2 linked regions of the Formosa agariphila KMM 3901 genome follow. The protein of the gene in region 2 interacts with the protein of the main gene of each other region in a pairwise test. Links are inferred from orthologs where the notes say so. Each region holds a gene or a part of one and is shown on either strand. Other genes may lie near its edges.

Region 1 (4,757 bases), 840 kb from region 2 along the record:
CTGAAATGCGATTACATATTTTAGAAAAAGATTATCCAGAACTAAATCCAAAAGATTTAGGAAACATATACCTAATAGACGGTCAAGACGCTGTTCTTGCTGCAATGTCTAAACGAACTCAAGATTATACATACGAGAAATTAAAAGAATATGGTGTTATTATAAAATTAAACACTTTTGTTAAAGATTTTAAAGATGATGTAGTTTCACTTTCCGACGGTACAGAAATTGAATCTAGAAACTTAATTTGGGCAGCAGGAATTTCTGCTAGAACTTTTGATGGTTTTAAGGAAGAAAATTTTGGTAGAGGAAAACGATTAAAAACAAACAGTCATAATTTAGTTGAGGGGTATACTAATATTTATGCTTTAGGAGATACAGCCATTATAATTGGAGATAAGGATTACCCTAACGGACATCCGCAATTGGCTCAAGTAGCTATTCAGCAAGCCAAAAATTTAGGTAAAAACTTAAAATCTAATGCTTGGGAACCTTTTAATTATTCAGACAAAGGGTCTATGGCTATTATTGGAAGTAATAAAGCCGTAACAGATGGTCCAGACCAAAAATTCTTCCTAAAAGGTTTTATTGCATGGTGCGTATGGATTTTTGTACATATCATGTCTTTAGTAAGTTTTAGAAACAGAATGCGTGCCTTTTACGATTGGATGGGATACTACATTAATAAAGATCAATCATTTAGAATGATTATTAGACCTAAAGAGAAAAAATCTGAGTAAACATAAAACCATAAAAAAACTCAATCCTACCCGAAATAAATTATCGTGAGGATAATTTTCAAGTAGGATTGAGTTACTAACTAACTAAACCGCTATTCCCTAACCTATATAGAAATAACTTATTTTGAATGACATAGCTTAAATGTAAGGATTATGCTATTAATCTTAATCTATGAAGAATTATGTCATCCTTATTATTATATACGCAAGAATACTTGTCTTGGATTACATGATTTATAAAAAATTATATTTTTTTTGCTTCTTCCCAAAACACATCCATTTCTGCAAGTGTCATATCTTTTAAAGATTTCCCCAATAGCTTAGCTTTCGACTCTAAATATTCAAATCTCTTTTTAAATTTTTTATTAGTACGTTCTAATGCATTTTCTGGATTTATGTTTAAAAATCTAGCATAATTTACAAGAGAAAACAAAACGTCTCCAAATTCATCTTCCATAGCATCCTGATTTCCAGTCGCAATTTCAGCTTTAAATTCTTCAAGTTCTTCCTCTACTTTTTCCCAGACTTGATGTGGTTCTTCCCAATCGAATCCTACTCCTGCTACTTTTTCCTGAATTCGGCTAGCTTTTACTAATGCCGGTAAACTATTAGGAACGCCTTGTAAAACACTTTTATTACCTTCCTTTAATTTTAAATTTTCCCAATTGCGTTTAACATCTTCTTCATTCTCAACTTTTACATCGCCATAAATATGCGGGTGTCTACTTATCAATTTATCACAAATACTGTTACATACATCGGCAATATCAAAATCCTTGGTTTCGCTTCCTATCTTAGAATAAAACACGATATGAAGTAATACATCACCTAATTCCTTTTTAATTTCTTGTAAATCATTATCTAAAATGGCATCCCCAAGTTCGTAAGTTTCTTCAATAGTTAAATGACGTAAGGTTTCCATGGTTTGCTTTTTATCCCACGGACATTGCTCGCGCAATTCATCCATAATAGTTAATAATCTATCGAAAGCCTGAAGTTGTTCTGCACGTGTATTCATAAAATATGTTTAATAAAGGTGATATTTTTAATTAATTTAAAGGTAATAAAAACAAAAGTCCGACTCGAGGCCGGACTTTAATATGTTTGTTTGCTGTTTGAATTTATTCTTTTTCAGAAACAGTAGATTCGCTTGCTTCTTCAGACTCTAATGCTTCAGATTCACTTTCAAAATCTAATAAATCATTTTTTTGAAGTAAGTTATACCACTGAATTACTTTTTTAATATCACTTGGATACACACGATCCTCGTCGTATTCTGGTAAAATTTCGAAGAAATACTCTTCTAATTTATCTTTACTGTCTTTATGACTAATACTTGAAGGTTCGTTATTTTCTTTTGTTGCAATAGTTTGAAGAACCACTTTTAAAGGTACTTCTTCTGTTAGCGTATAAATAGCAATTTCGCTTAACACGCTTACGTTATGATTCATTGTTACAGAAAGTCTTTTATTATCTAATAAAGATTCTGCAATAAATCCGTTACGCGTTTGCATGATTAACTTGTATAATCCTGGTTTTCCTGAAATAGCTAATACTTTATCTAAGCTCATAAATTAATTTTTAAAAAGATGGCAAATATCTAGTGTTTGTATGTGTAATACAAATATTATCGTTTCTTTTTTTGTTTTGGAAATCTCATTTTGTAGTCCACGTTTACTTTCCCCTTAGAGATGTTCTCTAAACGACCTTTTATTAAACGCTTTTTTAGAGAAGATAATTTTTCTGTGAATAAAATTCCGTCTATATGGTCATATTCATGCTGAATAACACGTGCCACAAGACCTTCGTACGTATCGACATGCGACTCGAAGTTTTCGTCTAGATATTCAATTGTAATTTTAGATTTTCTAAACACGTCCTCACGAACATCAGGAATACTTAAGCAGCCTTCATTAAATGCCCATTCGTCACCTTCTTCAGAAGTGATTTTTGCATTTATAAATACTTTTTTAAATCCGATTAATTCTTTTTGTTCTTCTTCAGACAAATCTTCGTCTTCAGCAAATGGAGCGGCATCAATAACAAATAAACGAATTGGCAAACCTATTTGTGGAGCTGCAAGTCCTACACCATATGCATTATACATGGTTTCGAACATATTATCCAAAAGTTCATCTAATTTCGGATAATCTGGATCTATATCCTGTCCAACTTTTTTTAATACGGGATCGCCATACGCGACTATTGGTAATATCATTATCGTACGTTGTAAAAATTAAAGTGCAAAAGTACAATACTTACCGGTAATAGCCTATAATATTAAAACACCTTTAATAAAGAGTTTAAAATTTTAAGAATTTTTTAGCTTTTAACACGCTGCCCTATCGTTAGTAATGGTAAATAAATCTAGAGTACATCTAATTTTAGATTCCACTAAGGCGTTTATTAAATCGCGATGCCTATTTACGATTTTTAAATCATTTAATTTTACAGAAGGTAGTTCTACTAAAACAGGTTTAGCTTCAATTATTTCTGTGGCGAAAAAGGGTTGACTTTTTTCTGTATCTTCCTGCTGTGCTTTAAGCTGAATAGTACTTAAACCCAACACAAGGATAAAAAACATTAATTTATTATAGTTCATAGCATTAACTAATTTGCAACAAATATATGTGCTAAGTCTTATTATGAAATATAATTTAGCCGAAGACTATATAATTATCGTTAATTAGCTAAATGTTAGGAAAATTCCTTAAAAGCAGTCAATTACTTCGAGTATAAATAACTCTGTAGTATTAACGTAGCGCTAATCTCATCGATTAAAGCTTTATTTTTACGTTGATTTTTTTTCAATCCACCATCAATCATGGTCTGAAAAGCCATTTTAGAGGTAAAGCGTTCATCGACGCGAGTCACAGGAATTTGAGGAATAGCTTTAGTTAATTTTTCAAGAAACGGAATTATTAAAGCTTCACTCTCGGAAGCTGTAGCGTCCATCTGTTTAGGCTCTCCAACAACAAAAAGTTCTACGTTTTCTTTAGCAACATAATCTTTTAAAAACGGAATAAGTTCTTTAGTATTTACTGTAGTAAGTCCAGAGGCTATAATTTGAAGTTCATCGGTTATTGCTAATCCTGTTCTTACCTTTCCAAAATCGATTGCTAAAATTCGAGCCATTTTTATTTTTTCACAAAGTTACTATAACAACCCAAATTAGTATAGATTTTACTGATAAAGAATTAGATAAATTTATGATTTCAATTTTAAGGTGATGAATTATAAAAGTATATTTGGAAAAATTTAAAATTTACAATGAAAGAATTACAATCTATCATAGAACAAGCTTGGGAAAACAGAGCTTTGTTATCAGAAAAAAGCACAATTGATGCGATAAGAAAAGTAGTTGCTCTTCTAGATGCTGGAGAATTACGTGTTGCCGAACCAACCGAAAACGGATGGCAAGTAAACGAATGGGTAAAAAAAGGTGTTGTACTATATTTCCCTATCCAAAAAATGGAAACTATAGAATGTGGTCCGTTAGAATTTCATGATAAAATTCCATTAAAAACAGGTTATGCAGAAAAAGGTATCCGTGTAGTACCTCATGCTGTAGCGCGTCATGGTGCATACATTTCTTCTGGTGTAATTTTAATGCCGAGTTATGTAAACATAGGTGCTTATGTAGACGAAGGCACTATGGTAGATACTTGGGCAACTGTTGGTAGCTGTGCTCAAATTGGTAAAAATGTTCACCTTTCTGGTGGTGTTGGTATTGGTGGTGTTTTAGAACCTTTACAAGCTGCTCCGGTAATTATAGAAGACAATGTTTTTGTTGGATCGCGTTGTATTGTTGTAGAAGGTGTTCACGTAGAAACTGAAGCTGTTCTTGGTGCTAATGTTGTACTTACAATGAGTACTAAAATTATAGATGTAACTGGAGATACTCCTGTAGAAACTAAAGGACGTATTCCTGCACGTTCTGTAGTAATTCCTGGAAGTTATACTAAAAAATTCCCTGCTGGAGAGTTTCAAGTACCTTGTGCTTTAATTATTGGAAAA
Region 2 (4,858 bases):
GGGTAATTTACGTCAGATTTTACATTATGCACAGGAGAATAGGCTTTTAAATATTCAAACATCTCTTTACTGTCTTCTGCAGTTCCGTAATCGTATGCCCATCCAGCTCCAGCTGTAAATGTGTGATAACGTAACATATCTAAAACACCAACAGCAGGTAAAGCCACTTGCATTAAATCTGGGCGTTGCGTCATTGTTGCTCCAACTAATAATCCGCCATTAGAACCTCCTCTAATTGCTAAGTATTTAGGAGATGTATAATTGTTTTCTATTAAATATTCTGCTGCTGCTATAAAATCATCAAATACATTTTGTTTTTGCATCTTAGTTCCAGCATCGTGCCATGCTTTTCCGTATTCACCACCACCTCTTAGGTTAGGTACAGCATAAATTCCGCCTTCTTCCATCCACACAGCATTGGCAATACTAAAAGCAGGTGTTAAGCTAATATTGAATCCGCCATACGCATAAAGAATTGTTGGGTTTTTTCCGTTTAACTCTGTCCCTTTTTTATAAGAAATAATCATTGGAACCTTAGTACCGTCTTTAGAATTATAGAATACTTGTTTACTTTCAAATTGACTTGGATCAAAATCTACTTTAGGTTTTACATACACTTCAGAAGTCCCTGTATTAGGGTTGTAAGCAAAACTTGTACTTGGAGTGGTGTAGTTTGAAAATGAATAATATAGAGTTTCATTTTCTTTTTTTCCTGAAAATCCACTTACTGTTCCAATACCAGGAAGTTCAACTTCTCTAATTAAATTGCCTTCATAGTCATATTGTTTAACCTGAGAGACAGCATCAACCATATAGTGAGCAAATATAAAATTACTCCCTGTAGATGGCGATAATACATTTTTTGTTTCAGGAATAAAATCTACCCAATGTTCTGGACTCGGATTTGATGCATCTACTGTAACAATGCGTCTGTTTGGTGCATTTAAATTGGTAACAAAAAATAATTTACTACCAATATTGTCTATTAATTGCGTGTCGCTGTCTGTATGTACTAAAACTGGAACAAGCTTACTGTTGGTTTTAGTAAGGTCTTTAATGTATAATTTGTTTCCTGATGTAGATGTACGTGGCGTAATAATTAAATAATGGTCGTCTTCTGTAACCGAAGCATATATGTAACGGTGCTTTTCTTGGTCTGTACCACCATAGATAAGCTTGTCGTTTTCTTGTTTAGTACCTAGTTTGTGGTAATATACTTTGTGCTGATCTGTTTTAGCAGATAATTCACTTCCTTTAGGTTTGTCGTAACTCGAGTAGTAAAAACCGTCGTTTCCTTTCCAAGACATTCCACTAAATTTAACATCAATAATGGTGTCTTCTATAACGGCTTTAGTTTCTGTATCAATAATAATAATCTTTCTCCAATCGCTTCCTCCTTCAGAAATTGAATAGGCAGCAATACTTCCATCTTTAGAAAAAGATAATCCGCCTAAAGATGTTGTGCCTTCACTGCTAAAGGTATTTGGATCAAGAAAAACTTCTTCTGTTTTATCGTCACCTTTAGTTCTATAAATAACGTTTTGATTTTGTAGGCCGTTGTTTTTATAGAAATAGTTGTAATCGCCTTCCTTAAAAGGTGCTCCAATTTTTTCGTAATTCCACAGTGTTGTTAAACGGTCTTTAATCTCGTTACGATATGGGATGTTTTCTAAATACCCGAACGTTACTTTATTTTCCTCCTTAACCCAAGCTTCTGTTTCCGGACTTCTGTCGTCTTCCAGCCAGCGATATGGATCGTTAACCTCAACACCAAAATAAGTGTCTACAGTATCTGCTGTTTTTGTAATAGGATAGTGCACTATTTGATTATTATTTTTTTTAAGTTCTTGTTCGTTTTTACACGAATTGAATAGGGTTAAAACAAATAGGAGGATTGGTAGCTTTCTCATAACATGCAAGTTTTTGAGAGCCAAAAATAACTAAAAAGCTCCTAAGCGTAGGGCTTAAGAGCTTTTTTTATGATTTATTTGATAAAAATTACCTTAGATAAGATTTTCTTTAATTAAATACTCAGCAATTTGAATGGTGTTCGTTGCAGCTCCTTTTCTTAAGTTGTCTGCTACAATCCACATATTAATTGTATTCTGTTGTGTTTCGTCTCTTCTAATACGTCCAACAAATACATCGTCTTTATCGTGTGCATAAATTGGCATTGGATACGTATTTGTATCTGTATTATCTTGAACAACAACACCTGGAGTTTCGCTTAATAATTTACGAACATCGGCTAAATCGAAATCATTTTCAAATTCTACGTTTACAGATTCAGAATGTCCACCAGCAGTAGGGATTCTTACTGCAGTTGCAGAAACAGAAAAAGACGTGTCGTTTAAGATTTTTTGAGGTTCTTTGGCTAATTTCATTTCCTCTTTTGTGTATCCGTTGTCTAAAAATACATCACAATGTGGTAATGCATTTCTTCCAATTGGATAAGGATAAGCCATTTCGCCTTCAATTCCAGCAATTTCGTTTTCTAGTTGTTTTACAGCTTTTACACCGGTACCAGAAACCGATTGGTATGTTGAAACAACAACGCGTTTCATTTTATATTTTTTATGAAGCGGAGCCAAAGCCATAACTAATTGAATAGTTGAACAGTTTGGGTTTGCAATAATTTTATCGTCTTTTGTTAATTCGTTCGCGTTAATTTCTGGAACGACTAACTTTTTAGTAGGATCCATTCTCCAAGCCGAAGAATTATCTACTACTGTTGTTCCTGCTTCAGCAAATTTAGGCGCCCATTCTAAAGACGTATCTCCACCAGCAGAAAATAAAGCAACATCTGGTTTCATTGCTACTGCATCTGCTAAGCCTACAACCTTATAATCTTGTCCCTTGTAAGAAATTGTTTTACCTACAGAGCGCTCCGACGCTACTGGAATTAATTCTGTTAATGGAAAATTACGTTCTGCAAGAACTTTTAGCATTACTTCGCCAACCATACCCGTGGCACCAACTACAGCTACTTTCATTATATCAATTAGTTTAAGTGTGTCTTTAATTATTTATGGCAAAACTAAGTATTAATAATTAAAAAAACAGCCTTAGTTTCTTCAAACTAAGGCTATTTAACAACAAATAACAAAATGTTAATTATTTAACAATTATTACTTCTTAAGTAAATCTCTTATTTCAGCTAAAAGTTCTTCTTGAGTTGGTCCTGTAGGTGGTGCTGGAGCAGCTTCTTCTTTCTTTTTAGAATTTTCGTAAGCTTTTAATACCATGAAAATACAGAAACCGATAATAATGAAATCGATAACCATTTGTATAAAGTTACCGTAATTAATTGCTACTGCAGGTACCTCTGCGCCAGCGGCATTCGTGGTTGCTTCTTTCAAAACATACTTTAGGTCTGTAAAATTAACATCGCCAAGGAGCATGCCAATTGGAGGCATTAAAATGTCTTTAGTAAACGATGTTACTATTTTACCAAATGCACCCCCAACAATTACTGCTGTTGCAAGGTTTATAATATCGCCTTTTAGGAGAAAGGACTTGAAATCTTTGAAAAATGCCATATAGTTTAGGATTAATTAATAATCACTAAAGTATGTAAAAAAAATTAATAAAAAGATGTATCTATTTTAAAACGATGCGTTTAATGCGCTGTGAAAGTCCTGTAAGGAGTTCGTATGAAATGGTATTTGCGGTGGCAGCAAATTCTTCTGCTGTAGGATAATCTCCAAAAACTATAACCTCGTCACCTTCATTACAGTCAATAGTTGTAATGTCTACCATAATCATGTCCATGCAGGTGTTACCAACAATTGGTGCTTTTTGTCCGTTTATAGCAACAAATCCTTTACCATTTCCATATTCTCTTCCAATGCCATCGGCATGTCCTAATGGTAGCGTTGCAGTAGTTAACGGCGCATTACTAATGTGGCCGCGGTTATACCCAACACTATCCCCAATAGGAATCTGGTGAATTTGAGATATAACAGTTTTTAATGTCGTAATAGGTTTAAAATGACTGTTTTCTTTTTCTGAATTTCCAAAACCATACATTCCAATTCCGCTTCTTACCATATCGAAATGCGCTCCTGGGTAATTTAGAATTCCAGAGGTGTTACACATATGAAGCATGGGCGTGTAAGGCAATTGCTTTAAAAGGAGATGGGTAACGTGTTTAAAAGTTTTAATTTGTTTTACAGTAAATTCCTTTTCATTTAAGTCTTCACTAGCTCCCATATGCGAAAATAGCGAGGTGACTTTAATAGCTTCAGTATTTTTTAATAGTGAAAGTATCTCTGGAATATCTGCTTCCGAAAATCCTAAACGATTTAATCCAGTATTAAATTTTAAATGAACAGGATAGTTTTTCTGATTTAAATTTTCGGCTGTAGCCACAAATTCTTTCAGTACTTTTAAACTGTATAGGTTTGGTTCTAAGCAGTGTTCTATAAGAATGTTAAAACTTATAGCTTGTGGGTGAAGTACTAAAATGGGTTTGGTAATGCCAGACGTTCTTAGCTGTTCTCCTTCGTAAGTATAGGCCACAGCAAAGTAATCGGCATGTTGTGTTTCTAAATGTTTAGCAATATCTACCGCAGCATTTCCATAAGCATACGATTTTACAACAGCCATAAATTTGGTAGCAGGTTGTAATCTAGATTTAAGATAGGTAACGTTGTGTTCTAAAGCTTTTAAATCTATTTCTAATAGGGTTTCCTGAGCTTTAGGCATTGCTATCTTCAGAATTAAAATCTAACTGCTCCATTTTGTTCGTGTTGGTGCTTTGCGATTTTTCACTACGCATAGCTTTGTAATAAGCTGCACGACTAAGAGGCTCATAATTTTCGGTTTCACCAAGCAAAACCAATGCATCGCTTGCTGC

Evidence for each region. Proteins that work in one complex are often made in the same cells at the same time.
Region 1: the proteins of BN863_RS00190 (region 2) and def interact in binary tests that used the Escherichia coli proteins (3 or more experiments, as listed by UniProt). The link is inferred for Formosa agariphila KMM 3901 from one-to-one orthologs.

Annotation. Positions count from the first base shown.
Region 1 is NZ_HG315671.1:889,159-893,915, reverse strand. What follows is about bases 1,164-3,866. They hold def (peptide deformylase), read right to left. Parts: upstream 2,959-3,866; coding sequence 2,368-2,958; downstream 1,164-2,367. Other genes in these bases: ruvX (Holliday junction resolvase RuvX), read right to left, coding at 3,465-3,866; BN863_RS03865 (hypothetical protein), read right to left, coding at 3,070-3,342; BN863_RS03875 (DUF5606 family protein), read right to left, coding at 1,862-2,311; mazG (nucleoside triphosphate pyrophosphohydrolase), read right to left, coding at 1,164-1,758. Outside these bases: BN863_RS03885 (NAD(P)/FAD-dependent oxidoreductase), read left to right, coding at 1-740; more of mazG, read right to left, coding at 985-1,163; more of ruvX, read right to left, coding at 3,867-3,875; BN863_RS03855 (2,3,4,5-tetrahydropyridine-2,6-dicarboxylate N-succinyltransferase), read left to right, coding at 4,011-4,757. UniProt on the Escherichia coli protein: Removes the formyl group from the N-terminal Met of newly synthesized proteins. Requires at least a dipeptide for an efficient rate of reaction. N-terminal L-methionine is a prerequisite for activity but the enzyme has broad specificity at other positions.
Region 2 is NZ_HG315671.1:44,971-49,828, forward strand. What follows is about bases 999-3,802. They hold BN863_RS00190 (aspartate-semialdehyde dehydrogenase), read right to left. Parts: upstream 2,994-3,802; coding sequence 2,004-2,993; downstream 999-2,003. Other genes in these bases: BN863_RS00185 (prolyl oligopeptidase family serine peptidase), read right to left, coding at 999-1,910; mscL (large-conductance mechanosensitive channel protein MscL), read right to left, coding at 3,129-3,539; alr (alanine racemase), read right to left, coding at 3,601-3,802. Also shown: more of BN863_RS00185, read right to left, coding at 1-998; more of alr, read right to left, coding at 3,803-4,707; BN863_RS00205 (thymidine kinase), read right to left, coding at 4,700-4,858.